DNA from 4 places in the Tardiphaga sp. GW822-FHT04G09 genome. Region 2 is predicted to be linked to each of the others. Evidence: riboswitches for the same ligand, from Rfam matches in the RefSeq annotation. Region 2 holds a riboswitch; each other region holds the start of a gene.
The links. Region 2 has a riboswitch for cobalamin ahead of AC1RLZ_RS19260 (TonB-dependent receptor). Riboswitches for the same ligand answer to the same signal wherever they lie in the genome.
Positions count from the first base shown of each region.

Region 1: another riboswitch for cobalamin. It lies ahead of AC1RLZ_RS08245 (TonB-dependent receptor); the one in region 2 lies ahead of AC1RLZ_RS19260 (TonB-dependent receptor).
Region 3: another riboswitch for cobalamin. It lies ahead of AC1RLZ_RS06430 (ribonucleoside-diphosphate reductase subunit alpha); the one in region 2 lies ahead of AC1RLZ_RS19260 (TonB-dependent receptor).
Region 4: another riboswitch for cobalamin. It lies ahead of AC1RLZ_RS08265 (DUF1636 family protein); the one in region 2 lies ahead of AC1RLZ_RS19260 (TonB-dependent receptor).

Region 1 is NZ_JBXAMO010000003.1:320,977-328,516, forward strand. Features, by position in the region: gene AC1RLZ_RS08225 (isovaleryl-CoA dehydrogenase) at 1-551, shown strand, start outside; gene AC1RLZ_RS08230 (NAD(P)-dependent alcohol dehydrogenase) at 1,532-2,605, shown strand; gene AC1RLZ_RS08235 (SDR family oxidoreductase) at 2,686-3,429, opposite strand; gene ertE (N-carbamyl-l-glutamate amidohydrolase ErtE) at 3,542-4,813, shown strand; cobalamin riboswitch at 4,882-5,094, shown strand; gene AC1RLZ_RS08245 (TonB-dependent receptor) at 5,290-7,317, shown strand; gene AC1RLZ_RS08250 (tyrosine phosphatase family protein) at 7,317-7,540, shown strand, end outside.
Region 2 is NZ_JBXAMO010000011.1:87,873-95,412, reverse strand. Features, by position in the region: gene AC1RLZ_RS19285 (YkvA family protein) at 1-170, opposite strand, end outside; gene AC1RLZ_RS19280 (4a-hydroxytetrahydrobiopterin dehydratase) at 254-559, opposite strand; gene AC1RLZ_RS19275 (hypothetical protein) at 574-780, opposite strand; gene AC1RLZ_RS19270 (TAXI family TRAP transporter solute-binding subunit) at 779-2,179, shown strand; gene AC1RLZ_RS19265 (PepSY domain-containing protein) at 2,176-3,624, opposite strand; gene AC1RLZ_RS19260 (TonB-dependent receptor) at 3,627-5,906, opposite strand; cobalamin riboswitch at 6,013-6,200, opposite strand; gene AC1RLZ_RS19255 (alkaline phosphatase D family protein) at 6,346-7,540, shown strand, end outside.
Region 3 is NZ_JBXAMO010000002.1:559,616-567,155, reverse strand. Features, by position in the region: gene AC1RLZ_RS06430 (ribonucleoside-diphosphate reductase subunit alpha) at 1-1,000, opposite strand, end outside; cobalamin riboswitch at 1,121-1,341, opposite strand; gene AC1RLZ_RS06425 (hypothetical protein) at 1,514-1,699, shown strand; gene AC1RLZ_RS06420 (GlxA family transcriptional regulator) at 1,705-2,670, opposite strand; gene AC1RLZ_RS06415 (HD domain-containing protein) at 2,837-3,478, shown strand; gene AC1RLZ_RS06410 (glycosyltransferase family 87 protein) at 3,450-4,646, opposite strand; gene ftsH (ATP-dependent zinc metalloprotease FtsH) at 4,810-6,726, opposite strand; gene tilS (tRNA lysidine(34) synthetase TilS) at 6,960-7,540, opposite strand, start outside.
Region 4 is NZ_JBXAMO010000003.1:329,385-336,924, reverse strand. Features, by position in the region: gene cobO (cob(I)yrinic acid a,c-diamide adenosyltransferase) at 1-192, opposite strand, end outside; gene cobN (cobaltochelatase subunit CobN) at 189-3,911, opposite strand; gene cobW (cobalamin biosynthesis protein CobW) at 3,927-4,940, opposite strand; gene cobU (bifunctional adenosylcobinamide kinase/adenosylcobinamide-phosphate guanylyltransferase) at 4,941-5,471, opposite strand; gene AC1RLZ_RS08265 (DUF1636 family protein) at 5,468-5,917, opposite strand; cobalamin riboswitch at 6,027-6,207, opposite strand; gene cobT (nicotinate-nucleotide--dimethylbenzimidazole phosphoribosyltransferase) at 6,307-7,362, shown strand; gene cobS (adenosylcobinamide-GDP ribazoletransferase) at 7,363-7,540, shown strand, end outside.

The sequences.
Region 1 (7,540 bases), on a different contig from region 2:
ACAAGCTCGGCATGCGCGGCTCGGATACCTGCGAACTCGTGTTCGAAGATTGCGAAGTCCCTGAAGAGAACGTGCTCGGCACCGTCGGCCGCGGCGTCAATGTGCTGATGTCCGGCCTCGATTACGAGCGCGCGGTGCTGGCGGCAGGGCCGCTCGGCATCATGCAGGCCTGTCTCGATGTCGCGCAGCCCTATGTGCACGAGCGCAAGCAGTTCGGCGAGCCGATCGGCAACTTTCAGCTCGTGCAGGGCAAGATCGCCGACATGTATGTCGCGCTGAGTTCGGCGCGCGCTTACGTCTATGCGGTGGCGAAAGCCTGCGATCGCGGCGAGACCACCCGCGAGGATGCCGCCGGCGCCATCCTCTATGCGTCGGAACGCGCCACGCAATGCGCCCTCGATGCGATCCAGCTGCTCGGCGGCAATGGCTATATCAACGACTATCCCACCGGCCGCCTGCTGCGCGACGCCAAACTCTACGAGATCGGCGCCGGCACCAGCGAGATCAGGCGGATGCTGATCGGGCGGGAGTTGTTTGCGAAGAACGGGTGAGGGGAGATTCCTTGTATCTGGAGCGCTGACCTCTCCACTGTCATCCCGGGGCGCCCCCCCAAGCTCGTCATTCCGGGGCGCACGAAAGCGGCGAAGCCGGTGAAGTGCGAATCCGGAATCCCGGAGTGTTTTGCGCGATCGGAGACTCCCATGCTGAGATTCCGGGTTCGCCTGCGCGAAGGCGCGCCGGCGCCGGAATGACAGTGTGGGGCGGCAAGACAATGCCAAACATTTTTTCCTACCTCTATTGACAACATCCCCATCTTGATTATTTTCCCCTTCGTCCTGCCCCACCGAGAGGGGCGATCGCGATCGTCACGATTGCGGGGCGGGAGGCGGTGGACGCCGGAGATGCGGCGTCACGGGATGTGTGGGGACCGGCTGTCTGCGGGCAGGCCGCATCGCCTGTGGTCAGGATACCACTGGGACAGGCGGGACGGTTTGCTGGCGGATGGAACGAGCCCGCAGATCAAGTGACGGACGACCAGATTCGAAACGCGTCCGGCCCAAGAGCTGCGCTCCCCCGGCCCTGTCGCGCAGGGCCAAACAAGGGTGACCTTGATCGGTCGCTTGGGCAAGCATTCAGCAAGCCGACAAAACACCGCAGGCGGAACGTCGGGCATTGGCCCGTGCTTTCCGAAAGTCCTGATGCGCCAACTTGCGGACGACCGCATCGGCATCAGGCCCAGGGGTGCACCGGGCACCCGGCGTTCCGCACGCCCTCTCGCAAGGGGCGGGAATGCAGGAGACGACGGGCGCCCCCGCGCCGCAAATAACAGGGGCGATGACGCACGTCTGAAGGGTAGTGGCTGTTTGACAAATTGAATCAAGAGCAACGCAGACATGCGGCTATATGTCCGCCACTTCAGAGACCTTCAAAAGGCATCGCCACTTGATCCACCTCAATCCGGTCACCGCAAAATGCGCAGATGATTGGCTTATGGCGTCGCTCGACGCACCATCGCCAGCAGGAGCAGATGATGCCGAAGATGAAGGCAGCGATATTTGTCGAACCGGGTCGTATCGTCCTGGAGGACAAGCCGATCCCCGATGTCGGCCCGCTCGATGCGTTGATGCGCATCACGACCACCACGATCTGCGGCACCGATGTGCATATCCTCAAGGGTGAATATCCGGTAGCGAAAGGGCTGACCATCGGACACGAACCGGTTGGTATCATTGAGAAGCTCGGCAGCGCCGTCACCGGCTATCGCGAGGGCCAGCGCGTCATTGCCGGCGCCATCACGCCGAGCGGCCACAGTTACGCATGTCTCTGCGGCTGCTCATCGCAGGATGGCGCTGTAACGAAGCACGGCTTCAAGGCCAGCGGCGGCTGGCGGTTCGGCAATACGATCGATGGTGCGCAGGCCGAGTATGTGCTCGTACCCGATGCCATGGTCAATCTCAGTCCGGTGCCCGACGCGTTGACGGATGAGCAGGTGCTGATGTGTCCGGACATCATGTCGACGGGATTTGCCGGCGCCGAGCGCGGCGGCATCAGGATCGGCGACACGGTGGTGGTGTTCGCTCTGGGGCCGATTGGACTCTGCGCCATCGCCGGCGCGAAGCTGATGGGTGCGACCACGATCATCGGTGTCGATACGGTGCCCGCGCGCATCGAGGTCGCCAAACGGCTCGGCGCTGATATGGTCGTCGACTTCAAGAAGGGGGATCCGGTCAAGCAGATCATGGACCTGACCGACGGCCGCGGCGTCGATGTGGCCATCGAAGCCTTGGGTACGCAAGGCACCTTCGAATCGGCACTGCGCGCGCTGCGGCCGGGCGGCACCCTGAGCAGCCTTGGCGTCTATTCGACGGATCTGCAGATTCCCCTGAGCGCCTTTTCGGCGGGCCTCGGCGACAACACGATTGTCACCAGCCTGTGCCCCGGTGGCAAGGAGCGGATGCGACGGCTGATGAACGTCGTTGCCTCCGGCCGCGCCGACCTGACGTCGCTGGTCACGCATCACTACAAACTGGACGATATCGAAAAAGCCTACGATCTGTTTGCGCACCAGCGCGATGGCGTGCTGAAGGTCGCTATCACGCCGTGAAGGTGAGGGGACTTTAACGCGCCGCCCGGCCATGACGATGTGTGTTCGTTCCAGCCGGGCGCCATCGGTATCCGAGCCCATCACATATTGTGAAAGCTCCGGTTCCACGTTGGAGCGATCAGCACCTCGTTGATGCAGACATGCGGCGGCATGCCGGCGATGAAGGCGATGGTCTTGCCGAGATCGTCCGGCTGCAGCATCCGCGCCATCACCTCGGCGCTGGGCGGCACCGGACGATTCTTCATGATGTCGGTCGCGACTTCCCCCGGCGACAGGCAGCAGGCGCGCAGGCCGTTGACGCCTTCATCCATGTTGAACGAATGCGTCAGCGCCAGCACGGCATGTTTGGTGGCCGTATAGGCCGGCCCCGTCATCTTCGACACGATGCGCCCGGCCCATGAGGCGACATTGATGATGCAGCCGTCCTTCTGTGCCCGCATCGCCGGCAGCACCGCGCGCATGCAATACATCACGCCGTTGAGATTGATGTCGACGATCTGGTCCCAGCCGTCCTGGGTGACGTCTTCCCAGCTGCGCTTCGGCACATTGATGCCGGCGCCGTTCACCAGGAGATCGATCCGGCCGTATTTGGCGAGGATGGCCTGCGCCACCTTGTTGACGTCGTCGGCATTGCTGACATCCAGCGCCATTGCTTCCACCGGCTTGCCGCCGGCGCCGAGTTCATCGGCGACGCCCTTCAGCACATCGGCCCGGCGGCCGGAAATGACCACCGTCCAGCCGTCCGCCAGCAGCGCCTGCGCGCCCGCCTTGCCGATTCCGGTGCCGCCGCCGGTCACCCATGCGATCTTGGTCTTGCTGGTCACGATTTTCTCCCTGATCGTTTCTTGCTTCGCGATGTCCATCGTCTTGCTTCACGATGGCCAAAGTGTTCAACAATAATCGCGCCGGCGCCAGTGCCGCCAACTCATGAGCCTCATGCCGATCATGCCGACCGAGACAAAGCCGCCCATCGATCAGAACCGCCTCTGGGACGACCATATGGCGCTCGCCGCCATCACCGATCCCGACAAGCCATGGACGCGGCGATCGTTCTCGCAGCGCTTTCTCGACGGCCGCGCCTGGCTGCGCGAGCAGTATCTCGCGGCCGGCATGACGGTGCGCATGGATGCTGCCGCCAATGTGATCGCGCGGCTGGAAGGCAGCGTCGCGGGCCTGCCGCCGATCATGCTCGGCTCGCATTCCGATACGGTGCCGTCCGGCGGCCGCTTCGACGGTATCTCCGGCATCCTCACGGCGCTGGAAGCGGTGCGTGCGCTGCAGGCGTCCGGCTACAAGCCCCGGCACCCCATCGAGATCGTGGACTTTCTCGCCGAGGAACCCAGCGAATACGGGCTCTCCTGTGTCGGCAGCCGCGCCATGGTCGGCGAGCTCGATGCGAAGATGCTGACCTACACCAATGCGTCCGGCGAGACGCTGGCCGATGCCATCAAGCGCATCGGCGGTGATCCCGCAGCGATTGCGTCGATGCAGAAACCAAAATTCGCCGGCTATCTCGAATTGCATATCGAGCAGGGCGTCGTGCTGGAAAGCAAGAAGCTCGATCTCGGTCTCGTCACCGGCATCGCCGGCATCACCCGCGTCGAGATCGTGCTGAAGGGCGCCGCAGATCACGCCGGCTCGACGCTGATGGAATATCGTAAGGACGCGAGCCTCCCCGCCGCCGAACTCGTGCTGCTGGTCGCCCAGCAGGCCAATGCGTTTGCGGCGCGCAAGCAGGGTCACTTCGTCGCCACCACGGGGATCCTCGAGATCAGCCCGAATGCCGCCAACGTCGTTCCCGGCGGCGCGCGCCTGATCCTCGATATCCGTGCGGAGAAGGCCGCGCTGGTCGATGAATTCGTGGCACTGCTCGATCGCGAGAGTCTGGCCATCGCCAGGCGTGCGAAAGTCGATCGCGAACGCTTTGCCCTGATCTCGCAGAATCCGCCGTCACCTTGCGATGATCACCTGCGCGATATCCTCGGTCGCAGCGCCGCCAAGCTCGGCTACTCCACCACGACGCTGGCCTCCGGCGCAGGTCACGACGCCGCGTTCATGTCGCATATCGGGCCGAGCGCCATGCTGTTCATTCCGTCCAGGGACGGCAAGAGCCATTGCCCCGAAGAATGGTCCGAACCCGGGCAACTGGCGGTGGGTGCGGCGACGCTGTTCGAGGCGGTGCGACTGCTCGACGGACAGAACGCGTAGGGGCCATATACCGCTCCTCAATTCGGATTCCAGTCGGTCGCTGCATTATTGACTTCCAGAGCAGCGCCGTCCTAGATCGGGAGGACGGTTTCCCGAAAGGGGATCAAAAGGGAATGCGGTGCGGGCAGGTTCTTCTCGATGGACTGCCCTATGCCGCGGCTGCCCCCGCAACTGTAAGCGGTGAGTCTTTCGTCACATGCCACTGGGAAACTCGGTCCTGGGAAGGCGATGAAAGATATCGACCCGCGAGCCAGGAGACCTGCCGTCATACGTGGTCACACGCGAGGATGTCGGTCGGGGAGTACAGACATTGGCTTCATTGGCAGGGCGCGAGCTCCGCAATGAGACTTGGTTCGCTGTGACGTGCCACAACGTCGAACCGAGGCCGAACCATGTCATCCGCTATCGTTGCACCCGCTATAGCCTTCACAAGGCGTGATCGCGCCTATCTCTTGTCTGCCGGCATTGTTCCTCTGATGGTCGTCGGCATCACATCGGCAACTGCACAGCAGAGTGTTCAGCTTGATACGATCAGCGTCACCGCCAGCAGGCTCCCGAACGGCATTTCCGGGACGGCCACATCGGTCGTCACGGCGGAAGACATCGCGCGTTCGCCAGCTCAGACAATCCAGGAGATCATCGCGCAGACGCCCGGCGTGCAGGTTCAAAGCCTTTATGGTGGCGTGAATGGTGCCGGCACGTCGGTCGATCTGCGCGGCTTCGGTGCCTTTGCGACAGCCAACACGCTGGTGCTCATTAACGGCCGCAGGCTCAACGATATCGACCTCGCCGGCGTCGATCTGTCGTCGATTCCCAAGGATTCCATTGCGCGCATCGAGATCACCAAAGGAAACAGCGGCGCTGTGCTCTATGGCGACAATTCTGTCGGCGGTGTCATCAATATCGTCACCAAGGCTGGCTCGGCCAAGCCTTTCGCGATGCGCGTCGAGGGCGGTGGTGGTTCGTTCAATCAGCGCCTCGGCTCAATCTCGGCGGCGGCCAGTTCCGGGCCATGGTCATCGTCGTTCTATGGCAGCGGCATCACGTCCGATGGCTATCGCGATAACAACAAGCTGAACCAGATCACCGGCGTCGGTGATATCCGCTATACCGCGCCTGATTTCAGCGCTTACCTGAATTTATCCGGCGACGACCAGCATCTCGGTCTGCCCGGTGCGCGGACGGTGGATCCATCCATTGGCCTCAATCAACTGCTGACCAATCGCAGGGGGGCGAGCACGCCGCTGGATTTTGCCGACAAGCAGGGCGCAAATGTCACGGCCGGCTTCACGAAAACATTGTGGAGCGGCGCAGAACTGATCGTCGATGGCGGTCTTCGCAACAAGGATCAGCAGGCCGGCTTCTTCGGAAGCCTTCCGCTATCGAGCTTCAACGCCAGCTATGTGGACACCAATCTTCAGACCTGGTCGCTGACGCCGCGGTTAAGCATCAAGAATGCGCTGTTCGGGCTGCCGTCGGATATCCTGACCGGCATCGATTATTACGATGCGACCTATCATTCCAGCCGCAGCCAGTTGCGCGGCGTCGCTCCGACCCATGTCTATGATCTGTCACAGCAGACGCTCGCGGCCTATTGGCAGCAGACCGTCGGTCTTCTGCCAAGCACGGATCTGTCCTATGGCGGCCGCATCCAGCGCACCAGCGTGAATGCGCGGGACCGGTTCGATCCAAACGCGCCGGGCGCCTTCGATACGCAGGCGCTGCCGCTCGACAGCAACGAGACCCAACATGCGCTGCATATCGGGCTTGAGCATCGCTTGAACGACGTCTTTGCCGTGTTCGGCCGCGCCGCCAGCGCTTTCCGCACACCGAATGTGGATGAACGCGTGGCGTCGGGGCCGTCATTCGACGCCAACTTCAACCCGATCCCTGGTACATTTTCGCTGAAGACCCAGACCTCCAGGGATGTCGAGGCTGGCTTCCGTATCTCGGCAGGAGCGTTCAAGGCTCAGTCGAGCATCTACGGAATGGATCTGGATAATGAAATCCAGTTCGATCCGGTGAATTTCTACAACAGAAATCTCGATCCGACCCGTCGCTACGGCTCGGAGACCAGCGCTTCGCTGCAGGCCAGCGACACGGTTCTGTTGCGCGGTGGCTTGGCGCTGACGCGCGCTGTGTTCCGAGAAGGCACCTTCGCGGGCAATGATGTGCCATTGGTATCACGCTTCACTGCCAATGCCGGCGTCACCTGGAACGTCTGGGAGAAATATGCGGTGATCGATGCGACCGTGCGCTACTGGAGCAGTCGCCGCATGGACAACGATCAGGGCAATGCTCAGCCATTGATCCCGGCGAATGCGACGGTGGACCTCAAGTTGAGCGGCGAGTATCAGAATGTCTTCTGGTCGCTGAGTGTCAATAATCTGTTCGACGCGCAATATTACGATTACGCGGTGGCCAGCACATTCACCCCGGGAAGGTTCAATGCCTATCCGCTGCCGGGGCGGACTTACCTTGTGAAGGCAGGCGCGACGTTCTGATGATCCATGTCAGTTCTCTCAGCGGCGTTGTGAACGTAGCGGTGTCGTTGAAGTCCTTCGATTTGCTCACGCTGCTGTCGCCCGGCGCGCCAGCGCTTGACTGGAGCGGGCTCGCGCCTGAACGCCATCTGCAACTGGCATTTCACGATATCGTTGAGCAGACGCCGGAGCTGATTGCGCCCGATGCCGGAACGATGCGTGCCATTCTGGATTTTGGCCGCGG
Region 2 (7,540 bases):
CGCGGTGTCTGCCGGTCGAACGCGCAGTAATACGCAGCCAGCAGGTCTTCGGCGAAGGGCAGCTTCACGGCCAGTCCCCTCAGCTTGCGCCAGAACTGTTTGCGTACGCTTTCGCGGTCTTTCGCCAGTTCATCGGCGGGCTCGAAGCCCACGCTGTGGTCGGCTGCCATCGGCAATATCCTCACGGCTGCAAGATTGCAGCCTTCCGCTTAAATGGTGATCTGGCCCCTCCGTCGCAACATTCAGCAACGCATCAGGAATGGCCGAGTTGTCCAGCGATGCTATTCATGGCCTTGGCCAAATCGATGTCACGCTTGGTGACGCCGTCGGCGTCATGGGTGGCCAGCACCACCTCCACCGTCTTGTAAACATTGCGCCATTCCGGGTGATGGTCGCTCTTCTCGGCGACCAGCGCGACCCGCGCCATGAAGCCGAAGGCCTCGTTGAAATCCTTGAACGTGAAGGTCCGGGCGATGGCGTCGCGCCCGGCGACCTCGCTCCAGCCTGTCAATTCCTTGAGCGCCGCCTTGCGGGCCTCGGCCGAGAGTCGTTCCATCATGCCAACCTCCTGCTTCACTTGAACTTTACCTCAACGCCCGGTGACACAGTTGGGATCCATGCCACAATAAGGCAGCAAATGCCGCGCATGCAGAACGGTAACCAAGCGTGCCGGTAACCATGCTGCCGGTGGAACAGCGCGTCGACCCGAAACTTTGCTAAATTGTCGCTCGAACCCCATTTGGCGCAGATGAATTTGAAGCGATTGTTTTCCAGATCCATGGCCGACGGTCCCGATGTTATCGGGCCGGTGGGACCGCCGTCGCCGCGGTCCATCCGGCGCAAGATGACGCTGATCACGCTTGCGGGCACGCTGGCGATCGTCGCGGCCGTAGCCGGCGCTTACTACTTCGCCATGAAGCCGGTACCGCTACGGATCGCCGTCGGTCCGCCGAACAGCGACGACGTCAAGGTCGTGCAGGCGCTGGTGCAGTCGTTTTCGCGCGATCACTATACAGTCCGGCTGCGACCGATCCTCACCGAAGGCGCCACTGCCAGCGCCAAGGCCCTGGCTGACGGCAAGGCCGATCTCGCGATTATTCGCGGCGATCTCGAAGTGCCGAAGAACGCGCGCGCGGTTGCCACGCTGCGCAAGAATGTCGCCGTGATCTGGGTGCCGCCGCCGGTGAAGGGCAAGAAGTCCGGCCCGAAGATCACCAAATTCTCGCAGCTCGCCGGACGCCGTGTCGGCGTGATTGGCAAGACGCAGGCGAACGTCAATCTGCTCAATATCATCCTGCGGCAATACGGCGTCGATCCGGCCAAGGTTACCATCGTGCAGTTCTCGACCACCGAAGTGGCCGAGGCGGTGAAGGATCAGAAGGTCGATGCCTTCATTGCGGCGGGTCCGGTGAACAGCAAGATCACCAATGACGCGATCCTGGCCTCGAGCCGTGATGGTACACCGACTTTCCTCGCGATCGATTCCGCGGAAGCCATCGCGCAGAATTTCCCGATGTATGAGGCGTCCGAAATTCCTGCAGGCGCATTCGGCGGCGCGCCAGCGCGGCCCGACGATGACGTCAAGACCATCAGCTTCTCACATCACATCGTGGCGCGGCAGGGCCTGTCGGATGTGACCATCGCAGCCTTTACGCGGCAGTTGTTCTCCATCCGCCAGCAGATCATCAACGATTTCCCGCTGGCCGCAAAGATCGAAACGCCGGATACCGACAAGGATGCGGTGATCCCTGTACATCCCGGTGCCGCCGCCTATGTGGACGGCGAAGAGAAGACCTTCCTCGATCGCTACAGCGATTACATCTGGTGGAGCCTGATGGGGCTCTCGGCGATGGGTTCGGCGGGCGCGTGGTTCGCGAGCTATCTGAAGAAGGACGAGCGCAACGTGAATGTTTCGGAGCGCGATCGTCTGCTCGACATGATCGCCGCCGCACGCAAGAGCGATTCTCTGGATGAACTCGACACGATGCAGGCGGAGGCCGACGATATTCTGCGCCATACCCTGAATTGTTACGAGAACGGCGCGATCGAGGAAGGCACGTTGACCGCTTTCAATATCGCGCTCGAGCAATTCCACAACGCTGTTGCCGATCGCAAGGCGCTGATCGGCATGATCCCGCCGGAGCCGATCCGTCAGCAACCGCGGCCGCTCGCCGTCTAGCGCCTGAGATAGCGCCACCCGATCAAGACGCCGCTCACCGAGACGATGGTGCCGAGGATCGACAGCAGCCACACCACAATGTCCCAGGCCGGGCGATACATCAGCAGCAGCTTGAAATCCAGACTGTGCAACGCATTGAACAGCCAGCGATAGGTGCGCCGGCTGCTATCGATGCGGCCGAGAATATCGCCGGTGACCGGGCTGATGTGAAACCAGGTCTGCGCCTCGTCGTCGAATGTTGCGCGCAACACCGGCAATTCCCGGTCATGGTGATGCGCATACCAATAAGCGTCGTATTCTCCGAGGCTTAGCTGGCTTTCGATCCGCGAATCCGGCAGCAGTTTTGTTGCGGCATTCCAGAGACGGTCTTGCGGCAGTCCTGTGATTTCGCCACTGGCCGGATCGATCACCGTCTTCGTGCCGTCGCGCTTCGCGACAATCATCAGCGGCATGCCGTCGAGCCACACGAAACGTGCCTCGACCGCGCGCTCGCCCGCCGGTGCGCGAATGGCCGCAGCGATATCAGGCGCATCGTGGCCGGCATAGCGCTGCAATACCTCGCGTGGCGTATTGCGGTTGGCAAAATATTCGCCGGGATTCAGTGACAGCCAGCCGGAGAACATCCAGGTCAGGACAAAGAGGCCGGCGATCAGTCCGGTGACGTGATGCCAGGCCATCCAGCCGCGATAGGGCGTGATGTTGCCGTTCGCATAACGTCGCTTCAGGCGCACGCGCAGAATGCCGATCCAGATTCCGGTGATGCCGACGACCAGGCAGATGCCGGAGATCCACAGCACCACCAGCCGCCACAGCGGTCCGTCCTTGCGCAGCACGGTCGGATAGATCCAGTGCGGGATCGAGCCGAGCCAGTTCCAGACGCGCTCCGTGCGGTTGGTATCGAGTGCAATCTCGCCGGAGCGTGAGGAGACATAGAGTTTGGTGCCGGCGTCGTCGCCGAGCGTGATCAGATACAATGGTCGCAGCGGATCGTAACGCGCGGTGACGCTCCACTGGTCGCGATCGACGGTCTCTTCGAGCCGAGGCGACTTGCTGTCGGGATGATGCTGCGCAACAGCAAGTGCCTGCTGTTCGTTGATCTCGGCGATGGTGCGGCCATTGACGGCGGAGATGGCTTGCCATTGGCCGTCCCATGAGCTCAGTCGATACACCGGCTCATCGGCGATCATGTTCAATCGCAGATCGCGCGGATAGCGCGTGGCGCCGGCCTTCTTCATCGCGTCGTCGGGGGAGAGTGTTACTTTCTCCCAGACGATGTCAGGTAATGCCGCCAGCCGCTCTTTGTCGGAGAGGCCGGGAAACGCGACATACATCATCACCACGCCGGAGATGAACCACATCGCGAAGAAGAGGCAGGTGACGATGCCGACCCAGCGGTGACCGATATACAGCCACCGCCGGAGTGTTCGTGTCAGTGTGCGTGCCACGCTCAGAACTTCACATTGACCGCGAGCTGAGCGGTCCGCGGCATGCCGAGCAGCCACTGATTGGTGCCCCCGGACGTCGCATAGACCGTGTCGAACAGGTTGTAGATACGCAGCGACACCGTGGTATTGACGTCGGGCTTCCACTGCAGGCCGGCATTGACGACGTTATAGGCCGGCATTTCCAGCGTATTGGCGTTGTCGGCAAATCGCTTGCCGATGATCTGCACGCCGGCATTGGCCGACCAGTTCTGTGCGAAGGCCCAGGTCACCCAGACGTTGGAGACGTTCTGCGGCACGTTCACCGGCACATTGCCGGCATAGTTCACCGGGAGGCCGCCGACCGACTGCAGGAAGTCGTCATACTTCGCGCGCTGGAATGCGGTATTTGCGTCGATGCGCCAGCCATGGTCGAGCGCGAATCCGACCGACGCCTCGATGCCCCGTGACGATTGCTGGCCGACCTGCAAGGTCACGTTCAGGTTGTTGGGATCGCGGGCCAGAAGATTGTTTTTCACGATCTCATAGCCAGCAAGCGTCCACTCGCCACGGCCGCCCCAGAACGATTGCTTGACGCCGACTTCCACCTGTTTGCCGCTGGACAGCTTATAGGTGGTGTTCGCCGCGGAATTGGTGATCAGGTTGCTTACCGGATCCACCGCCACCGAATACTGGCCGTAGAAAGCGAGATTCTGGATCGGCGTATAAACCGCGCCAGCGCGCCATGAGGTCGCATGATACGCCTTCTCATAGCTGTTGCCCGGCGTGACGTAGTCGGTCCGCTCAACGGTCGGCTCGTCCTGGCGGATGCCGCCGATCAGCGACAGCTGGTCGGTGACGGACAAGCGGTTTTCCGCGAACACGCCATATTGGTTGGTCGTGGTGCTGAAGCCCGGCACCGTCGGTGAGGTGGTCGCGTAGAACGAACCCGGATTGAAATTGAACAGTGGCACCGACGACGAGCCTGCATAGGGCGAGTTGTTGGTGTGAGTGAAGGAGATGTTGTTGACGTCGAAACCGGTGACGAATTCGTTGACCATGCCAAAGATGTGGCCGCGGAAGGTGGCGTCCAAACGGTCGCCGATCTGCGTCTGGTTGTGGAAGATTTCGATGTAGTTGCCGCCGCCGCGATCGATCAGGCCGGTCCTGGCGTTGTAGACATAGCTTTCCTCGTCGCGCCAATGCCGCTGGCTGTTCAGATAATACAAGGTGTTGCGCAGCGTGATGCCGTCGCTCACCTGCCACTCGGTTTTCACCTGGTTCCAGCTGTCCTGATAGCGGATACTGCTGTCGCTGACATTGTAGTTCTGGAAGCGCAACGACGTGTCGAGCTTGCCGTTGATCAGCGGTGTGCCGAAGTAGCGCGACGGACTGCGGTCACCGTAATCGGTTGAGATCGTCCAGGTGATGTCTTCGGTCTGTTTGATCTGCACGGCGGCGTGGACTTCGACATGGGACTGGTGGTCACGGTCGACCCAGCCATCCGACATGCTGCCGATGGCGGTGATTCGGTAGGCGACGTCCTTGCTCACGGGGCCGCCGCTGTCCACGGCGATGCGGCGCTCCATATTGGTGTCGAAAGAGATCTCTGCCTGATTACGCGGCACCCACAGCGGCAGTTTCGAGACCACATTGATGGCGCCGCCAATGGCGCCTTCGCCATACATCACCGAGGCAGGACCGCGCAGCACTTCGATGCGCTCCGACGACCAGGTGTCATAGGGGAAGGTCAGCGTGCCGGACCCGACATAGAGGCGGGTGCCGTCATACAGTGTCATCACCGTGCCGTTGCCGTTAAAGCCGCGGGTGTTGAAGGCGATGCTGCCATTGCCGGGCGCCGGCTGGGCGGTGAAGCCGATGGCGTTTTGCGTCACCGCGGCGATGATGTTTTGCTGGCCGCGTTCGGCCATGGTCTCGGCGGAGATCACTTCCACGCTGGCCGGCGTTTGCAGGCGCGTGAGGCCGAGGCGGCTGCCGGTCGATGTCGTGCCGGTGAGGTTGAGCGTCGGCGCTGCGAAGACCGGGCCTGTCGGCGCGGCGACCGGCGCGCCCGTATTGGCGGCAATGTTGCGCTGCTGCCGCGAGCGCGCAGCGCGCGTGGGCTTGCCTGATGTCGTGCGGCGTACCCGTGTTGGCGTCGCGGTCGGCTGAACTACCACGGGATCGAGTACGTGGTGCGATTGCGCAGGTCGTAGCGAGCCTTCAGCGGGCACAAGGAAGCAGGACAGTGCGACAGAGGAAAGCAGAGCACTGCATCGCTTGGATGCATGGGAGACGGAGGTCATCTACAGGACTCGCGGTTACGTGGCACGTCACCGCAAACCAAGTCGCCCCGCCGCTTTCAAACAGGCAGTGTGACTTCCACCAGGACACCCCGCCCAATGTGCTCGCGTGTGACCACGACTGGCGGCAGGTCTCCTGGCTCGCGGGTCAATGCCTGTTGCCGCCTTCCCAAGTGAACACCCAGTGGCTCTTGGCGCAGGCTCGCCGCTTACAGTTGCGGGGGCAGCCGCGGAATCGGGGATCCCCTCACCGCATTCCCTTTTGATCCCCGAAGGGAACCGTCCCGTTCACGTTAAGGTGAAATTTCCAAATGTGTCAATCTAGTCGCCAGTCATTCGCAACTTGCGCCGACAGGTGTTGATATTGCGCATCACCTGTCATCGCGGCGTCAAGCGATCTGCCTAGCACCATGGGTGTCAAAGCCAGGATCAGGAGTTCGCCATGACTTACAAGTTCTCGGCGTTACATATGTCCCGCCGCCGTTTTCTCACGCACTCAGCTGCAGCAGGCGCCAGCTTCCTGGCGATGCCCTATCTCAGCCGCGCGGCGGATCGTCCGGTGGTGTCGCATGGCGTGCAGTCCGGCGATGTCGGGATCAATAGCGGCATGATCTGGTCGCGTGCCGACCGGCCGGCGCAGATGATGGTGGAAGTCGCCACCACCGAGTCCTTCAACAATGCGCGGACCTTGCCGCCGATGGTGGCGCTGCCGGAAACCGATTTCACAGCAAAGCTGCTGCTCGACAATCTGCCGGCCGGGCAGGACATCTTCTACCGCGTCAAATTCCGTGATCTTTCGCATACGGAGATCGTCGGCGAGCCCGTGACCGGCCGCTTCCGCACCGCGCCCGCGGATCGCCGCGATGTGTCTTTCGTTTGGGGCGGCGATGTCGCCGGACAGGGCTGGGGCATCAATGCGGAGGATGGCGGCATGGTCACCTACGCCACCATGCGCAAGCACAATCCGGATTTCCTGATCCATTCCGGCGATACGATCTATGCCGACGGCCCGATCCTGCCTGAAGTGAAATTGCCTGACGGCACGGTCTGGAAGAACACCATCATCGTGCCGGAAAAGGCCAAGGTCGCCGAGACGCTCGACGAATTCCGCGCCGCGCACAAATACAATCTGCTCGACGAGAATGTTCGCGCCTTCAATGCGCAGGTGCCGATCTTCGGCCAGTGGGACGATCACGAAGTCACCAACAACTGGTCGCTCTCCAAGCAGTTGCCGGCGGCCTACAAGGAACGCGACATCACGCTGCTGGCTGCGCGCGGCGCGCGTGCCTTTCACGAGATGTATCCGATCTCGGTCAATCCGGCCGAACCGGGCCGCGTCTATCGCACGCTGAATTACGGGCCGCATCTCGACGTCTTCATGCTGGACGAGCGCAGCTATCGCGGCCCCAACGGCCCCAACCTGCAGGAGACCTATGGTCCCGATGCGTATTTCATCGGCCCGGAGCAGATGGCCTGGTTGAAGCGCGCATTGATGGCGTCAAAGGCAACCTGGAAGGTCATCGCCTCCGACATGCCGATCGGGATCGTCGTCGAGAATGATGCGGTGAATCACACGGGGTCGGAGGCGATCGCGCAGGGTGATGGCCCGGCGCGCGGCCGCGAGCTGGAGATCGCCG
Region 3 (7,540 bases), on a different contig from region 2:
TGGCGACGCGCATGAAGAAGGCCTGCGGCAGCTCGATTCGGTTGCCCTGCACATGCAGGAAGTAGCGGTCATAGAGCGTCTGCAGACCCAGAAACTGGAACTGGAGATCGCCTTCCGGCTTCAGCGCCGCGGCGATTCGCTTGAGGTCGAAACGCGCGAGTTCAGGATCGAGCAGTTCGGCATTGATGCCGGTCTTGATATAGGCGCTGAAATATTCGGCGTAGCGCGTGGTCATGTCAGCCTGCGACGCATGCGTCGGACTGCCATGGACGAAGGACAGGACTTCGGTGCGCAGCTTGTCGAGCAGCAGGCGGGCGCTGACAAAGGTGTAGTTCGGTTCCTGCTCCACCAGCGTACGGGCGGCCATGATACCGGCCAGTGCCAGCTCATCCAGCGTGATGCCGTCATAGAGATTGCGGCGGGTTTCCTCGAGCACCGGGGCGGCATCGACGCCATCGAGGCCGGCGCAGGCCTCGTTGACGATCAGCGCCAGACGCGCCGAATCGAGCGGCGCGCGCGTGCCGTTGGCGAGCGTGACATGCAGCACTGGCGCGGTGGAGACGAGCGCAGGCTTGGCGGCCAGTTCCTCCGCGCGGGTGCGGGCGCGCTCCTCGCGATACAGCACATAAGCGCGCGCCACCTTGTGATGCTCGCTGCGCATCAGCGCCAGTTCGACCTGGTCCTGCACATCCTCGATATGGAAGGTGCGCCCCTCCCCGACACGGCGCGTCAGCGCGGACACGACATCGCCGGTGAGCTGTTCCACCGCTTCATGAACGCGGCGCGACGCGGCAGCGGTGTGGCCCTCGACGGCGAGGAACGCCTTGGTCATCGCCACGGAAATCTTGCTGCCGTCGAAGGGCGACACGGTGCCGTTGCGGCGGATAATCTGCATCGCAGGTTCGCGCGCAGGCGCAGCGAGCGTTTCCGGCGACAGTTGAATCGGCGGCGCATGGGCCGCATCGCGGCCGTTGGACAAGACGGAAGATGAAGTAGGCATCGGCAAGACCCCGTGTGATGCATCAAGCAGTGGGGGCTGGGGCCGAAAGGACGCTGCAAAATACACGGCGGAGATCCCGCCGGCATTGCCTGCAAGCGACCGCTGGGACACCCCGCCCATGGACGTTCTGGTGTCGCGGCAGGTCTCCTGGCTCGCAGATTCAAGCGCTTGTTTCTGTCTTCCCAATGCCGACAGGACATCAGTGACTTCAGGCGAAACAAACTCTCTGCTTACAGTTGCGGGGGCAGCGCCGGAATTGGACGCGAAAACAACGTCTTCACCGGCTTCCCTCTTAGCCACCAAGTCTTGCGACAAGGCGGACCGTGACGTCTACATTTGGTGTGACCCGCGGCAGAGTGTCAAGCGGACAAATTCATGACGGCTGTTGGTCCCGTGGACAACTGCTTGTCCTGGCAGGATCCGCCGCATCGGTGGCGGTTTCTGCACGATGCGATTCGTTGTCCGGAAGCGCTGTGAAGCGCAGAACACCATCACCAACCAATGGAGAATGCCATGCGCAACCTGGTAACGACCACCGAGAGGATGAACTTCAACACTATCGTCGAGCGCCCGGGTGCACTCGCGGCGTTCGAGACAACGGAGCAGATTGCCCGGCGCCGCCTCGACGAGAAGCTGAACGAGGCGCTGATGGACAGTTTTCCGGCCAGCGATCCAATCTCCTCTCTGCAGCTCGCCTGAGCGGATCAGACCGCGCGAAAGCTGGCCCGGTACTGGCTGGGTGTCAGGCCCAGCCGTCGCACGAAGACCTGACGCATATGTTCGGCGGTGGTGAAGCCGCATTCATAGGCCACCATCTTCAGCGGCAGATCGCTGCCTTCGAGACGGTTACGCGCCGTGTCGATCCTGGCCCCCTCGACAAAATCAGCCGGCGTCATCTTCGTTTCCTGCTTAAACGCCCGCGCGAAAGTTCGCGCGCTCATGCCCGCCACATCGGCGAGTTCATCCACGCTGTGCGCGTCACGCAAATGAGCCATCACATGGGCATGGACACGCGCGATTGGTGAACCCGGTTCGGACGGCGGCACCAGATAGGGACTGAATTGCGACTGGCCGCCCTGGCGCTGCGCCACCACGACCAGACGCTTGGCCACAGCCAGCGCGACATCGGCACCATGATCTTCCTGAACCAGTGCGAGACCGAGATCGATGCCTGCGGTGACGCCGGCCGATGTCACGAGCGCGCCATCGCGGCTATAGATGCGATCGAACTCCACATGCGCTTTGGGGAAACGCAGCGCCAATAGCGGCGCATTCTGCCAGTGCGTCGTCACCGTCTTGCCGTCGAGCAGACCTGCATGGCCGAGCGCGAATGCACCGGTGCAGACCGAGCCGTAACGCCCCGCATGGAGTGCGGCGCTGGCTAGCCATTCGGTGAGCTGCGGATCGGCCTCCGCCGACGGCAGACCTGGCCCGCCGGCAACCAGAACCAGATCCCAGGGCTTCTTCGCGTCACTGAACGCCAGATCGGCGGATATCCGCAAACCGTTCGATGCACGCAGCGGCGCGCAGTCTGCTGCAACTAGCGTGATGTCATAACCTTCGCCCGGCGCGACGAAGCCATTGGCCTCCATGAACACATCGAGCGGACCGGCCACGTCCAGCGACTGGACACCCGGAAAGATCGCAAGCGCAACGGTCTTCATGGTGATGCTTCATTCCATCGATGGCAGTGAACCCAGACGCCGAAGAATAGATAGTCGCGTTCCGGCAGGAAATCACGGACGAATGGCAGTTTTACAGGGCGTTGCGCGATTGCGAGAACACCGCCCTCGGACGACAACGGATGAATCACAACAACAGTGCAAGGAGCATCCCATGAGCAAGACGATTGCCGGCATTAAAGTGCCGGACAGCGCCCTCGCCCGCCAGGTCGATCAGCTGGTGCGTGATACGGAAAGTGAGCTTTTGTATCACCACTCAAATCGCGTTTTCCTGTTCGGCGCGCTCGCGGGGCAGCGCAAGGGTCTCAAGGTCGATTCCGAGTTACTCTATGTCGGCGCCATGTTTCACGACATGGGCCTGCAGGCGCCCTATGCGAGCAAGGAGGAGCGTTTCGAGGTCGATGGCGCGAATGCTGCCGCAGACTTCCTGCGCAGCCACCATATCGATGAACGCGATATCGACGATGTCTGGGACGCCATCGCGCTTCACACGACGCCGGGCATTCCCAAGCACAAGCGACCCGTCGTGGCGCTGGTGACGGCCGGTGTCGAGATGGACGTCTTGGGTCTGGAGTACGATGCCTTCACCGAATATCAGCGCCACGAAGTGTGTGCCTGCCATCCGCGCGGCCACGACTTCAAGAACGGGATCATCGATGCGTTCGCTGCAGGGACGATCCACAAGCCGGAGACCACCTTCGGCAACGTCAAGGCTGACGTGCTCGCACTTCGCGACCCCAGCTACAAGCGCATTAATTTCTGCAGCGTCATCCTGAACTCGGCGTGGAGCGAATAGAGCTTCGGATTCGCATGGCGATCAACGCTGCGACCAGCAGCGTTGCGCCAAAGCCAGTGGGGCCGCCCAGGAATGGATAGGCAATCAACAGCGCCGCGGCGGCGCCGAGGATCGGCAGTTCGTGGCGCTGAAAGCCTTCGGAGAGACCGATACGCGCGAGAAAGCCGACGGCAATCGCAAGCACCATGACGTCGTACAGAAACAGATACGGCGTCGTCAGCAAGGCGCCGACTGCCAGCGCGGCTGCTTTCAATTCGTATCGCACACGGCTTCGCCACAAGGGGACGAGCACCGCCACGACGGCGCCGATCATGATCCACTGAAACGTCCATGCCAGCGGCTCGCTGCCGTCAAAATAGCGCACCAGCGCGAAGATGCTCTGCATCTTGCCCCACGGCGCGCGGCCTTCGGTGAGGAAGGCCTGCGAGAACATCGGCATCCAGTGAATAAAGGCTTGCCAGCTCTCCGTGCCGAAAGCCAGCCACGACACCGCGGCGAGTAGCACGGTCGTGATGCCTGCACTGACAAACGCCTTCCATTGTGACGCCGCGATCAGCATCAGCGGAAACAGCAAACCATATTGCGGCTTGTAGCTGAGCAGCCCCAGACAGATGCCCGACAGGATCGGTCGCGTGGGCAATAGCACCAGCATGCCGCCGATCAGCGCCGCCGTCAGAAATCCATTCTGCCCGACCAGCGCGTTGGTCATGACAACCGGAAACGCCGCTGCCAACACCAATCCGAAGGGGCGACCGACGATCGCGCGCATCGCAATCAGATAAGGAATGAAGCTGACTGCAGCCCAGCCGGCAAAGGCCACGGCATAAGGCAGCTTCGCGAGTAATGCCGCGATGAACAGGAATGGCGGCGGATAGTGCCAGGCGAAATTGCCGGGATAGGTCTGGCCGAGGACGGCGATCTGGATCTTCTTCTGAATGTCCCAGTCATAGGCCCATGCCGGGTGCCCATCGAGCACCAATCGGCCGGCGGACCAGACATTGATGAAGTCCGTGGGGGAGCCGAGGCCGCCCTCATAGATCCAGCCGCGGCCGTAAAAGGTCGGGAAGAAGGCGAGATGCAGCATCGTCAGGATGGTGCAGACAATCAGCAGCGCCGGCGGAATGAGGCCGCGCCCGGGTGTCGAAGTCATCGTGAGCGGCACTGCCATGGGGTCCCCAATGCGCATCAAAGGCGCTGGCGGACAGTGCCGGGGGAAGTTTGAGGAAGGTTTAAGTGGACCGTAGGCCGACCGGAGCGCAGCGCAATCGGAGCTACAGACAACAAAAAACGCGGCCTTTCGGCCGCGTTTTGCATGTCTGAGTACGAAGCCTTTACGCCTGCGGCTGCGGCTCCAGGCCACCGTCCGGACGCGACCGCGGCTTGCCGGCGGGCGGCACGGCCGAGGTACGCGGGCCCGAGGGCTCCAGCACCGACTCGCGGTTCGGCTTCTTGCCGTTCAAGAGATCTGTGATCTCATCACCGGACAGGGTCTCGAATTCGAGCAGGCCCTTGGCGAGGGCTTCCAGATCGGCACGCTTCTCGGTGAGGATCTTGGTCGCCTCGTCATAACCTTCCGCGACCAGACGCTTCACTTCGGAGTCGATCTTCTGCGCGGTCGATTCCGAGACGTTCTGCTGGCGGTTGACCTGCATGCCGAGGAACACTTCGTCATTGTTCTCGCCATAGGACACCGTGCCGAGTTCTTCCGACAGGCCCCAGCGCGTGACCATCATGCGAGCCAGGCGCGTGGCCTGCTCGATGTCGGAAGATGCACCGGAGGTGACCTTGTTGCGGCCGAAGACCAGCTCTTCAGCAACGCGACCGCCCATCATGATGGCGAGGCGCGAGGTCATCTGCTCCAGCGACATCGACATCTTGTCGCGCTCCGGCAGTTGCATGACCATGCCGAGGGCACGGCCGCGCGGAATGATGGTTGCCTTGTGGATCGGGTCGGTGGCGACGACGTTGAGGCCGACGATGGCGTGGCCGCCTTCGTGATAGGCGGTCAGCATCTTCTCTTCCTCGGACATCACCAGCGACTTGCGCTCGGCGCCCATCATGACCTTGTCCTTGGCCTCTTCGAACTCGCTCTGCGTCACCATGCGCTTGTTGCGGCGCGCGGCGGTCAGAGCGGCTTCGTTGACGAGGTTCATCAGATCGGCGCCCGAGAAACCGGGGGTGCCGCGGGCGATGGTCTTGAGGTTGATATCCGGCGCCAGCGGCACCTTGCGGACATGGACCTTGAGGATCTGCTCACGGCCGACGACGTCCGGATTCGGCACCACGACCTGACGGTCGAAACGGCCCGGGCGCAGCAGCGCAGGATCCAGCACATCCGGACGGTTGGTGGCAGCGATCAGGATCACGCCCTCATTGGCCTCGAAGCCGTCCATCTCGACCAGCAACTGGTTGAGGGTCTGTTCGCGCTCGTCATTGCCGCCGCCGAGGCCAGCGCCACGATGACGACCCACGGCATCGATTTCGTCGATGAAGATGATGCAAGGCGCGTTCTTCTTGGCCTGCTCGAACATGTCACGCACGCGGGATGCGCCGACGCCGACAAACATTTCGACGAAGTCCGAACCCGAGATGGTGAAGAACGGCACATTGGCTTCGCCGGCGACAGCACGTGCGATCAGCGTCTTACCGGTACCGGGAGGGCCAACCAGCAGCACGCCGCGCGGGATACGTCCGCCGAGGCGCTGATACTTGCCGGGGTCGCGCAGGAATTCGACGATTTCCTGCAGATCCTGCTTGGCCTCATCCACACCGGCGACGTCTTCGAACGTCACGCGGCCATGCGCTTCCGTCAGCATCTTGGCGCGCGACTTGCCGAAGCCCATCGCCTTGCCGGCGCCACCCTGCATCTGGCGCGACAGGAAGATCCACACGCCGATCAGCGCGATGAATGGCAGCCACGACACGAGCAGCGAGACGAACCACGGCACGTTGTCGCCCGGCGCCTTGGCAGTGATCGAGACCTTGGCGTCATACAGACGCTTGATCAGGGTCGGATCGCTCGGCGCATAGGTCTGGAAGCTGGAGCCGTTGGTGAAGGTGCCGTGAATCTCCGGCCCCTGAATCACAACGTCACGGACGTGATTTTGATCAACTTCGGTGAGGAGCTGCGAGAACGAGATGTCCTGCGAGGCAGTGCGCTGACCGGGATTCTGGAAAAGCGTGAACAGCGCCAGCAGCAGCAAAACGATAATGACCCAGAGGGCAAAATTGCGCAGGTTCGCGTTCATCGATCTTCCTTCGTCGCCGCGCGAAATCGCGGCCTTATTCCCTTGTGAGTCGCCACAAGGGTTCACCCTGGGTCGGTCGGATACAATCTAGGTGCGACCAAGGGCGCTGCCAAGGGAACTGGGATGGACTATTTAACGCATCTACGCGCATTTCCGGTTCAAATAATGGCGGTGCTGACAGGGTTTTCCCACGGTGGTTAAGGTACTGTGGGACAGCAGGTACGTCTTTGCACTCAATCTGCCGGACGCCGTCTTGGCGGCGCTGGAACGATTCTCAGGCGATCCTGCGTGAGCGTAATCATGGCGCCCGCCAGCGTCTGCTTCAGCAGGATACCTTTTCCGCCCGATCGCGCAGCCTGACCCATGGCCAACACCAGTGTTTCGACCTTGCCGAGCTCTGCCGGGCCCTCGTGCCCGACCTGATTGATCATTCGCAACAGCAGCCGGACGCGGATTTCCTCGGCCAGCCCCGCAAAGGCCCCTGCGTCGATGGTTTCCGGCACCCTGCCCGGGCTATGCAGCGCCAGAAAACGTTCTGCGCCGTCGACCATCAGCTCCAGCGCCGCATGGGCGCGCCGCAACCGCATCGCCAGTCGGGCGAGATTACGTGAATCGAAGCCCTCGGACGCCAGCGTCGGCATCAACGCCCGCAGCCGCGGACGGGTGTAGCTGGGGTCGGAATTACTGGGATCGGTCGCGAAATCGATATTCGCTTTGGTCAGCGTGGCAACAAGTTGCGCCTTGGCGATGTGCAAAAAGGGACGCGCGAGCTGGACCCCGTCACGCTCGGTCTGCCGCGCCATGCCTGCAAGGC
Region 4 (7,540 bases), on a different contig from region 2:
ACCATGACCGATATGGCGGAACACCATGCCCAGCGCTGCAGATGTCTTGCCCTTGCCGGTGCCGGTATGGACGATCAACAGGCCTTTCTCGCCGACCTTGGTCGCCATGATCTTGTCCTTCGCCGCCTTATGCTTGGCGGCCTTGATCTTGTGGCGGGCATTTTCTTCATCGTCGTGGACAGCTTCGGTCATGCGATTTCCTTTGCGATCTCTGTGTGTGCCTGCGGCAGAAGTTCGGCGATCAGATCGGCGGCGCGGTTGGAACGCGGCGTCCACAAGCCCCGACGAATGGCTTCGGCAAAGCGTGCCGCCGTCTCGCGCAACGCCGCCGGATTGGCGGACGTCATGAAGCCGCGAACCTCGTCGTCTTCCAGATAGGACGCAAACAGCTGATCGAAATGATGATTGGCGACGGCATCGGTCGATGCCGCGAAACCGAACAGATAGTCCACCGTCGCCGCGATCTCGAATGCGCCTTTGTAGCCATGACGCATCACGCCGGCGATCCATTTCGGATTGGCGCCGCGGCCGCGCACCACACGCGAAATCTCATGTGCCAGCGGCCGGGCAATCGGCGCTTCGGGCCGCGACGTGTCGATATGTGCGATGCGTGGGGGTGAACCGCGCAGCGTCTGCACGGTCGCTGCGAGACCCCCGATAAACTGGTAATAGTCGTCGGAATCCAGAATGTCGTGCTCGCGGTTATCCTGCGCCTGCGCGACGAGATCGATGCCCCTCAGCCGTTCGGCGAATTCACCGCGCGCATCCTCGCCGTCGGTTCCGCTGCCATAGGCATAGCCGCCCCAATCAAGATAGACCTCGGAAATATCGGCGCGATTATTCCAGCAACCCTCGTCCATCAGCGCCTGCAAGCCCGCGCCGTAAGCGCCGGGCTTGGAACCGAACACACGGCGCGTCGCCTGCCGGCGCGCAATCTCGCAGGTCATGCCGCCGGCTTCGAGCGTGCGAGCCCGCGCGCGGACATTCGCGGCAATTGGATTGGCCTCGTCTGGTTCGTCGAGTTCAGCCACGGCACTCACAGCCGAGCCGATGATGTCCATCTGGGTCGGGAACGCATCGCGGAACAGGCCGGAGACACGAAAGGTCACATCGACGCGCGGGCGCTTCAGTTCGGACAGCGGCGTGATCGCAAAGCCGGTGACGCGGCCCGAGGTTTCCTCCCAGAGCGGCCGTGCGCCAATCAGCGCCAGCGCCTGCGCGACATCATCACCGCCGGTGCGCATATTCGCAGTGCCCCAGGCCGACAGCGCGATCGCGCGCGGCCATTCGCCGGCTTCCTGCCAATAACTTTCGACCAGTCGTTCGGCTGCGAGCTGTCCGATGCGCCAAGCGGACGGCGTCGGCACCGCGCGGACATCGACCGCAAAGAAATTACGTCCGGTCGGTAGCACATCAGGACGCCCGCGGGTCGGCGCGCCGGAGGGGCCTGGGCGAATGAACTGGCCATCGAGACCGCTGAGAAACGCAGCCATCTCCGCATCGCCGCTAGCATCAATCGCCGGCCGCAATTTCGCATTGATCCAGTCAAGCACCGCGGCGGAGCGCGTCCAGGCGGGATCGCAAGGCAGTTTGCCGGAGACGAGTTGCAGCGCCAGTCCTTCGATCCGTTCGACGGTGTCACCAGTGGTGCGCCACATCGCTTCGTCAACATCGGCAAGAACATCAGGGCGCGGACCGAGATAATCATCGGCCATCTCGCGGGTGAGCGGATCGAACGCGCCAAGACCGAGATCGACAGCCAAAGCACGATGCAGCGACGCATCCTGCGGCTTGATCTCCGAACGCGGCAGGCGCGCGATGGACACCAGGAGATCATTGCGCTGCGCATCCTCAGGCACGCGCCCGAAGATGTGCAGCCCGTCACGGATCTGCATCTCCTTGAGATCGCAGAGATGCGCATCGAGCGCGCGCAATGCCTCACCCGTCGGTGTGTCACGGGTGACATTGACGTCGGCATCGATCTGCTGCGCGCGGGCGAGCGACAGGATGTCCTCGGCGATCACAGCGGCGCGCTTGGGATCGAGATCGGTCGCCATGGCATATTCGTCGACCAGATTCTCCAGCCGCGCCAGATCGTCGTGCAGCTCAGCCCGCGTCATCGGCGGCGTCAGGTGATCGATGATCACGGCGGAGGCACGGCGTTTGGCCTGAATGCCCTCGCCGGGATCGTTGACGATGAATGGATAGAGATGTGGCAGCGGACCGAGCACGGCATCGGGCAGGCAATCCGCCGACAGTCCGGCGCTCTTACCCGGCAGCCATTCGAGATTGCCGTGCTTGCCGAGATGCACCACGGCATGGAGGTCGAAGTCGTGGCGCAGCCAGAGATAGAATGCGAGATAGTGATGCGGCGGCACCAGATCCGGATCGTGATAGGTGCTCTTAGGATCGATATTGTAACCGCGCGCCGGCTGCACGCCGACAGTGATATTGCCGAAATGATGCAGGCCGAGGCGGAAGGCGCCATCGACGACATGCGGATCGTGCTCGGCGCTCCCCCAGCGTGCTTCGATGGCGGTCCGCACGTTCGTTGGAAGCGTTGCAAAGGCCGCGTGATAATCGGCCAGCGACCATGTCATGCCACCGTCTCGCTCCGCGCGACCGGCAAGCGCATTGGTCGGCCCCTGCTGCAATAGCTGCATCATCGCGGCTGTCGTGCCGGGCGCATCGCCAGTGACGTATCCGGCGTTGCCCATGGCTGCGATCACATCGATGAGGCTCTGCGGCGTATCGAGGCCGACGCCATTGGCGAGACGACCGTCACGATTGGGATAGTTCGCGAGGATCAGCGCGACACGGCGCTCGCTCGCGGAGGTTCGGCGCAGGCGGACCCAGGCGCGCGCCAGATCAGCGGTCGCATCGATGCGATTCTGCACCGGCTGCAATGTAGTCGGCGCGAAGCCACCATCGCTGGCGCCGCGTTCCTTGAAGGCGATGGCATTGGCGAAGATACGGCCATCGACTTCAGGCAGCACTACATGCATCGCCAGATCGCGCGGCGTGAGACCCCGGGTCGAGGCTTCCCAGCTGGCGCGCGAGATGCCGGCCTGTGCGACCTGCAGGATCGGACAGCCTGATGCCGACAACACGCCGGCATCGTCATGCGCGGTCGCTGTGGCGAAGGCCGTCGCGTTGATGATGATATCCGGCGGATAGGCTCCGAGCGCGGCACGCAGGAAAGCGGCGGAGCGCTCGTCTTTCAGGCTGGTTACATAGAGGCAGACGGCATTGAGACCGCGTGCGCTCAAAGACAGACGCAACGCATCGATCGCGACGGTATCCCCACCAGCGACCAGCGCGCGATAGAAGATCACGATGGCGTTGGGCCGATCATCCGGTGTCGGTTCACCCGGCCAGAATCCGGCTGAGGGCATCGGCCGTGCCGCAGGTGGCTCCTCACCATAGCCGATCAAATGCGCGGCATAGCGCAAGGCCAGCTGCGCGTTATCGACACCACCCTCGCTGCAATAGCGCCACAGCGCGTGGGTGTCATCGCTGCTGATCGTGCCACGCGCGGCCAACTCGGCATTCCAGTCCATCTCGCCCGGCAAACAGGCGAATTTGGCGCCGCGGCTCAGCGCGTCGCTGCGCAGGCTTTCGACGCCATGCGGCCAATAGCTGATGCCGCCGAGCATGCGCAGCACGACGATCTTCGCCTTGGCCAGCGTGCGCTCGACATAGAGATCGACCGACGCAGGATGGCCGAGCGCCAGCATGTTGGTGAACCGCACGCTGGGGAAATCGCCCGGCAGCGTCGCATGCGCCGCATTGAATGCCGCCAGGTCGCTGTCAGCCGCCGACAGCACGACGATATCGGCAGTGTCCTGCCCGAGATCGCGGGCGACGTCGCCGTCGTCAATGCTGCCGGAGGTATCGAGCTTCAGATGCATACGGGTGAACCTGCGTTACCCGGCGAGTGCCCTTCGCACCGCATCGCCGTCGAATCCCTTAAGGCCGATCACAACGAGGTGCTCGGCCTGCGCCACATCCGGCCGCGCGAAAGCGAGCTCGACGCGGGCACCGACGGCCTGCACCACGATCGGCGCGGGCTTGTCGGCGATGCGCGCATGACCCTTCACACGCAGCACGCCGTCCAGACAGAGCGCGTCACTGATGCGTGCCCGCATCGCGTCGATGCTGGTGGCGGCGGCGGGTTTGACGACGATGCTGTCGAAATCATCATGGTCGTGTTCTTCCTCCTCGCCATGGTGACCGGCGCGGGCGGCCACGTCGTCCTCGGCGGCGGCGTTGAGGCCGATCAGCACCGATGGCGCGAGATCGCCCTTGGAGCGCACGATATTCACGCCCGGGCGCAACACGGCTTTGAGCTTGGCTTCGATCTCGGCAAGTTTCTCCGGAGCGACCAGGTCGCTCTTCGAGAGCACCACGAGATCTGCGCAGGCAAGCTGATCCTCAAACACTTCCTCGATCGGATCGTCGTGCTCGATGCCTTCGTCCCTGGCGCGTTGCTCGGCGACAGCATCTTCGTCCAGCGTGACGCGGCCCTCAGAAAGCGCCAGCGCATCGACGACAGTGACGACGCCATCGACAGTGGCGCGGGTCTTCACCGCCGGCCATGCAAAGGCCTTCAGCAGCGGTTGCGGCAGCGCGAGCCCCGATGTCTCGATGACAATGGCATCGAGAGGCCGTTCGCGCGACAGCAGCTTGTCCATGGTCGGCACGAAGTCATCGGCCACGGTGCAGCAGATGCAGCCATTGGTGAGCTCGACGATATCGCCGGGCGCGCAGGCTTTCGCCGCGCATTCCTCAACGAGACCGCCATCGAAACCGGCATCGCCGAATTCATTGACGATCACGGCGATGCGACGGCCATCGGCCTGGGTCAGCAGCGAGCGCAGCAGTGTGGTCTTGCCGGCGCCGAGAAATCCGGTGAGCACAGTGACGGGAACGCGGGGCATTCAATTCTCCTGGGAACGCTTGAGCCAGAGCGGAAGCCCGGCCGCGATGAAAGCGACATTCGGCACGGCGGCCGCGATGATCTGGTTGAGCCGGCCCTGTGCATCACGAAAGGCACGGCCGAGCGGGGTCTCCGGCACGAGACCGAGCCCGACTTCGTTGGACACGAAGACAATCGGATAGCGCGAGACGTCGAGGAAGCGCACCAGACGCTTCGCTTCGATCTCCGGATCACGCTCGGCTAACATCAGGTTCGACAACCATAGTGTCAGGCAATCCACCAGCACGACGCGCCCCACCGTGGCCTCGCGCGTCAGGGCATCGACCAGCGTCAGCGGTTCTTCCACGGTGATCCAGCCTTCGCCGCGCTGCCTGCGATGCTGCGCGATGCGGACGTGCATTTCGTCATCGCCGGTCGTTGCGGTGGCCAGGTAGACCTTCGTCAAGCCGATGCCATCGACCAGCCCTTCGGCGAAAGACGACTTGCCCGAGCGCGCACCACCCAGCACCAGTGTTGTTGTAGCGGCGGTCATTTCGGCGCACGCCCGTCTTCGGGCGACCAACGCAATGGCGGCACGCGCGCAACCATGCCCTTGCGCAACACCTCGGCGCGCTCCCGCCAAGGTACGAGGCCGTAGTCGGATTTTTGATAGGACTCGACGAAGGACACCAGCGCCGCGCTGCCGCTGCCACTCTGCAGATCACCGAACAGGAACGTGTAGCCATCCGGGCTCGTCACCGCGACCGTTGCCGGCCGCTTGCAGACGCTGAGGCATTGCACGGGACGCACCATCACGGCAGCATCGCCATCGCCGAGCGCGGCCTTCACGGCATCGAACATCTCAGGGCCTACGATCGTGCCGGTATCGGCGGCTTTGCAGCTGATGCACACGCTCACGACAACGGGGCCAGCCGGTACAGGTCGCGGCGGTTCGACCGAAATTTGTTCGCCAGAGATGTCGGCGTTGTCGTGATCCATTACATGCTCAGTTCATGCCCTCGCGGGCCTACGAGCTTTGTTGGATCGCGCCGACAGCATGGCCGTCGGTTCGCTCCCGTCCGGTGCACCCCGCCCCGACGACGCCTCCAAAGCACAGTTCGTGATGGCAGGTCTCCTGGCTCGCGAGTCAAAGCCTGCAGCCGCCTTCCCGGGAATTCCCAGTGGCACCAGCGCGGGCTCGTCGCTTACAGTTGCGGGGGCAGCGCCGGCCTCAAACCGGCTTCCCTATTCACCTTCCACGCGGAAGGACCATCGCAAAAGACGCTATCTGCCGGGTGCGCCGGGGTCAACCGCGCCGGCAAGCGACCGCCCCGACCTGTTGACCTTGCAGGCCGTCTTGCGTCAGTTAGGCCGCGAAAAGGAACCCTATGTCCGCCCATTCTCAGTCCTTGTGGCAACCACCCGCCATTGCGCCCGTCGATCCGCAGATCGCGGCAGGCATCCGTGCCGTCATCGACGGCAAGGCCAAGCCGCCGGGATCGCTCGGACGAATCGAGGACTTGGCGCTTCAGCTCGGCATGATCCGGCATCCGGGCGAACCGCGCGGCGACAATGCCGTGCTGCTGGTGTTCGCAGGGGATCACGGGCTCGTCGCCGAGGGCGTGTCGCAATATCCGTCGGCGGTGACCGTTGCGATGGTGATGACCTATCTGGCCGGCCGCGCGACAGCCAATGCTTTCGCCGCGGCCAATAATATCGGTGTGCGCGTGATCGACATCGGCGTTGCGGCCGAACTGCCGGTTCATCCGAAGCTGATCGACGCCAAGGTGCGCATGGGGACGGCCAATGCCGCGCATGAGCCGGCGATGACTTCAGCGCAGGCGGTTGATGCGCTGATGCGCGGCTACCGAATCGCCGTTGGCGAGATCAAGGCCGGCGCAGACATCATCGCGCTTGGCGAGATGGGCATCGGCAACACCGCCTCCTCGGCATTGGTGGTTCATCGGCTCGCGCCGGCACCACTGGATGATTGTATCGGCGTTGGTGCCGGGCAGGACGACGCGGGTATGGCGCGCAAGCGCGCGGCGATCACGAAAGCGGCTGCACGCAGCGACGCAACTGTGCCGCTGGATGTGCTCGCCGAATTCGGCGGGCTCGAAATTGCGGGCATGGCCGGCGCCGTGCTCGGTGCGGCATCGCAGCGACGCCCGGTCATCATCGACGGTTTCATCTCGACCGCTGCCGCGCTGCTCGCCGTTCGGCTTTGCCCGGCGGCACGCGACTATTGCGTGTTCGCACATCGCTCTGCCGAGCGCGGCCATGACATCGTACTCAACGCACTCGACGCCAAACCGCTGCTCGATCTCGGCTTGCGCCTCGGTGAAGGCACCGGCGCACTGCTGGCGGTGCCGCTGGTCCGCGCCGCCGCGCGCATGCTGACCGACGTCGCCAGCCTCGATGACGTGCTGGCTGGAAAGATCTAGATGGCGCTGGATCCGCATCTGCTCAATGCGATCCGCTTTCTGACCGTGCTGCCGACGCCGCACTCGGCCAACGCGCCGGAGCCGGACTGGCTGGCGCGGGCGATAAAATACTTTCCGCTTGTCGGCGCCGGCATCGGCGCAGCATCCGCGCTTGTATTCCTGATCGCGAGCGAATTCT